2 regions of the Streptomyces sp. NPDC001902 genome follow, and region 2 is predicted to be linked to the other one. Evidence: riboswitches for the same ligand, from Rfam matches in the RefSeq annotation. Region 2 holds a riboswitch; the other holds the start of a gene.

What was found. A riboswitch is a leader RNA that binds a small molecule or an ion and turns the genes downstream of it on or off. The one in region 2 is predicted to bind cobalamin.
Region 1: it holds a riboswitch for cobalamin, as region 2 does, so the genes downstream of both, ACFYYN_RS12355 (cobalamin biosynthesis protein) here and ACFYYN_RS04175 (ribonucleoside-diphosphate reductase subunit alpha) in region 2, are expected to answer to the same signal.

Annotation. Positions count from the first base shown of each region.
Region 1 covers NZ_JBIATA010000005.1:322,558-324,753, forward strand. The annotation lists gene ACFYYN_RS12355 (cobalamin biosynthesis protein) at 1-916, opposite strand, end outside; cobalamin riboswitch at 971-1,096, opposite strand; gene ACFYYN_RS12360 (hypothetical protein) at 1,263-1,502, opposite strand; gene ACFYYN_RS12365 (inorganic phosphate transporter) at 1,540-2,196, opposite strand, start outside.
Region 2 covers NZ_JBIATA010000002.1:200,102-202,297, reverse strand. The annotation lists gene ACFYYN_RS04175 (ribonucleoside-diphosphate reductase subunit alpha) at 1-1,176, opposite strand, end outside; cobalamin riboswitch at 1,307-1,466, opposite strand; gene ACFYYN_RS04170 (GlxA family transcriptional regulator) at 1,714-2,196, shown strand, end outside.

The sequences.
Region 1 (2,196 bases), on a different contig from region 2:
CGCCGACCCGTCGCGACAACCGTGCCGCCCGTTCGATATCCCGTACCTCCACCGGCCGGTTGCCCGCCCCCAGGACGGGCCGGTGCTCGACCCGCCCGCCATAGGCAAGCGTCCCCCCGAGGCGCACGCCCAACGCCCCTGCGAACGAGGCCTCCACCGGCCCCGCGTTCGGGCTGGGATGCCGGGAGCCGTCCCTGCGCCAGGCCCGCCAGGCCCCCCGGGGGTCGGGCCCGGCCAGCATCGCGAGCGCGGCGGTCAGCCGGGCGCCGGGGTAGCCGGCCACGTCGTCCAGCCGGGCCGCCGTCCAGCCGAACCGCCGGTGCCGCGGGGACTTGTGGCCCACCATCGCGTCGAGGGTGTTGACCGCCCGGAAGCCCACCAGCCCGGGCACGCCGCCCAGCGCGCCCCACACCAGGGCGCCCACGACGGCGTCCGAGGTGTTCTCGGCGACGGACTCCACGACCGCCCGGGCCAACTGGGCCTCGTCCAGCGCCTGCGGGTCGCGGCCGCACAGATGGGGCAGCCGCCCGCGCGCCGCCTCGGTGTCCCCGGCGGACAGGGCGGCGCCGATGGCGCGCGCCTCCCGTACCAGGGAGGTCCCGCCGAGCACGGCCCAGGTCGCCGCCGCCGTCAGGGCGACGGAGGCGGGGCCGGAACGGCGTGCCGCACGCTGGAGCCCGGCCGCGGCCGCCACCGCGCCGCCCGCGCACAGCACCGTGTGGAGGGCACCCCGGCCGCGGTGGTCGCGCCACAGGGCACGCTCCAGGCCGGCGGCGGCGCTGCCGAACACCGCCACGGGGTGACCGCGGCGCGGGTCGGCGAGGGCGAGGTCGGCGAGCCAGCCGAGGGCGGCACCGGTGGCGAACGCGCACGGCGCCGCGACGCCGGTGTCGGGTGAACGGCCGGGGCCGCGCATCACAGGAGTCCTCACTCAGGGTCCGCGCCCTGGTTCGACGTGACCGGCGACGAGAGTCTCCTGGCTCCCGGATCGGCGGCACCCCCGGCCTTCCAGCCCCTCACGGGACCGTGGCCATGGGCGGGGGTCCGCTCCCCGGTGACAGTGGCGGGACCGCGCCGGATTCGCACCGGACTTCCTCTCCTGCCGCCGTTTGGCGGTTCCGATACCACCACGCGCCGCTCCGGCCCGTCAACTCACCGCGACGGCCTGTGGAAAAGAAGAAACCCCAGCTCACGGCGGGATAGCCGGGAGCTGAGGTCAACTTCACACCGGGCCGCGCGCACGCGGCCCGGGGACCCGCGGGTCAGGCGACGATCAGGAAGATCCCGTACGCGACGGCTGCCGCGCACAGCGCGAAGCACAGGTACGCGCCGCTGCGGGCCAGCGCGGTCGAGCCGGCGGCGGAGCCGCTGCCCGCCTCGCCGGTGGCCGCGCCCTGCTTGGACAGGCCCACGATGCCGAGGGTGAACAGGCCGACGAGTCCGATGGTCACGGCGAGGCTGACGCCGAAGACGGAGCCGAGGGCAGCCCAGTCGATGTGCATGATGCTGGTTCCTTCCGGGGCCGGTGCGGCACCGCCGTCAGGCGGGGGCCTGGGCGGGGTCGGCGTCGACGGTGGCGGCCGTGAGGCCGGCGGGCGGCGGGATCACGGCGGCGATCGCCGTGGTGATGACGCCCGGCTCCTCGGCGTCGCCGTGGGCCTCGTTGACGTTGGTGTGGTCGACGGGCTTGCGGCGCGAGGCGATCCAGATCGCGACGCAAGCGGCGAGTGCCAGGACGGCGACCGCGGTGACGCCCAGGTCCCCCTGGTCGGCCAGGAGCGCGGCGCCCGCCGCGACCAGACCCGCGGCCGGAAGGGTGAGCCCCCACGCGGCGAACATGCGGCCCGCGGTGCTCCACCGGACGACGCCGCCCTTGCGACCGACACCGGCGCCCATGACGGAGCCGGAGCAGACCTGCGTGGTGGAGAGCGAGAAGCCGAGGTGGGAGGAGGCGAGGATGACGGTGGCGGCGCCGGTCTGGGCGGCGAAGCCCTGCGGCGGCTGGATGTCGGTGATGCCCTTGCCCATGGTGCGGATGATCCGCCAGCCACCGATGAAGGTGCCGAGCGCGATCGCCATGCCGGCCGACACGATGACCCACAGCGGCGGGTCGGAGTCGGGGGCGACGACGTTGCCCGCGATCAGGGCGAGGGTGATGACACCCATGGTCTTCTGTGCGTCGTTGGTGCCGTGCGC
Region 2 (2,196 bases):
GCGCGCGGGGAGGGTCCTGCGGGCCAGGCCCGCGGCCTCGGCCTTGCGGTAGGCGGCGTCGAACTCCTCGCCCCACAGGTCGACCAGCTCGGGCACGTCGGCGGGGGAGAACAGCGACCAGGTGCCGTCGGTGTCGACGCGGCGCATGAACTCGTCCGGGATCCAGTGCGCCAGGTTCAGGTTGTGGGTGCGGCGCGCCTCCTCACCGGTGTTGTCGCGCAGCTCCAGGAACTCCTCGATGTCCGCGTGCCAGGTCTCCAGGTAGACGCAGGCCGCGCCCTTGCGGCGGCCGCCCTGGTTCACGGCGGCGACGGAGGCGTCGAGGGTGCGCAGGAACGGGACGATGCCGTTGGAGTGGCCGTTGGTGCCGCGGATCAGGGAACCGCGGGAGCGGATGCGGGAGTACGACAGGCCGATGCCGCCGGCGTGCTTCGACAGCCGGGCGACCTGATGGTAGCGGCCGTAGATCGAGTCCAGCTCGTCCAGCGGGGAGTCCAGCAGGTAGCACGAGGACATCTGCGGGTGCCGGGTACCGGAGTTGAAGAGCGTGGGGGAGCTGGGCAGGTAGTCCAGCCGGCTCATCAGGCCGTAGAGCGCGGCGACCTCGTCCACCGAGCGGCCGGTGCGGTCCTCGGCCAGGCCGCAGGCGACGCGGAGCATGAAGTGCTGCGGGGTCTCGATGACCTGGCGGGTGATCGGGTGGCGCAGCAGGTAGCGGCTGTGCAGGGTGCGCAGGCCGAAGTAGCCGAAGCGGTCGTCCGCGCCGTCGGCGAGCGCGCCGTCGACCAGTGCGTCCAGCCGCGCGGCGTGCTCGGCGACGAAGGCGGCGGTGCCGTCGGCGATCAGGCCCTCGCGGTGGCCCACCGCGATGGACGTGGAGAACGACACGGCGCCCTCGCCCGCGGCCTCGTCGGCGACGGCGAGGGTGAGCAGGCGGGCGGCGAGCCGCGAGTACTGCGGGTCCTCCGCGATCAGCCCGGCGGCGGCCTCGGTGGCCAGCCCGCGCAGTTCCGCCTCGTCCGCCGTGGCGCTGCGGCCGCGCAGCGCGGCGGCGGCGACCCGGCCGGGGTCGGTGTCGGGGAGGTCTGCGGTCAGTTCCGTCAGGACGCGCAGCAGATCGGCTCCGGTTGAGGCAGGTTCCGATGCGGTGGCGGGTGCGGCGGGCGCGATGGTCACGTGTGCTCTCTCCCTCGTACGGCGGCGACGCGGAGGAGCGACGGGGCGCACGCAGGGCAGGCCAGGGCATGCCGCGGCGCGTCCGCCGGCCCAACCCGCGAGGCCCGGACACTTCACCGTCCGGACGGCGCGCCGGACGGTGCCGTCGGCAGGTACTCGGACTCGCGGGCACGCCTTCAGGCGCCCGCACACCGTTGCGGGGCAGTCCCGGATTCCCACCGGCTTCCCCTGCGGCGACAGCGGAGTTGAGCATACATCTAGTGGCGCCCGCCCGTGACACCACCAGATGTTGTGTCGGTGCGGTTACACAGTGACGGACTCACCGGTGCCAGTCATGGCCGTCGCGGGAGTCGTGGACGTGCCCGGTCAGGGCGGCGAGGGCCAGGGCCAGGAAGAAGACCAGTGCGGTGACGGTGGCGAGGAAGGTTTCCATGCCTTCGACTGTGCTCCTCGTGCGACCCCGCCGGGAGTGGCAGGACCGACGCACTACCTCGAAATCCTGCCACGCCCGCGCAGCCCCTCTGTCATCCTGGACGCATGCTGCAGAACGTGGCCGTGGTCCTGCTCGACGGTGTCCATCCCTTCGAACTCGGGGTGGTCTGCGAGGTGTTCGGAATCGACAGGTCGGACGACGGCCTGCCGGCGTACGACTTCGCCGTGGCGTCCGCGGAGGGCCCGACGCTGACGTCGCCCGCCGGGTTCACCATCGGCACCCGGCACGGGCTGGAACGGCTGGAGGAGGCCGACCTGGTCGCGGTGCCCGCCGGGGACTCCTACGTGCGCCGGTCGTACCCGCCGGAGCTGCTGGAGGCGCTGAACCGCGCCGTCGGGCGCGGGGCGCGGGTGCTCAGCGTCTGCTCGGGGGTCTTCGTGCTGGCCGCCGCCGGCCTGCTGGACGGCCGCCGCTGCGCCGCCCACTGGCGGCACGCGGAGGAACTGGCGCGGCGTCACCCCCGGGTGCGCGTCGAGCCCGACGTGCTGTACGTGGACGAGGACCCGGTGATCACCTCGGCCGGCACC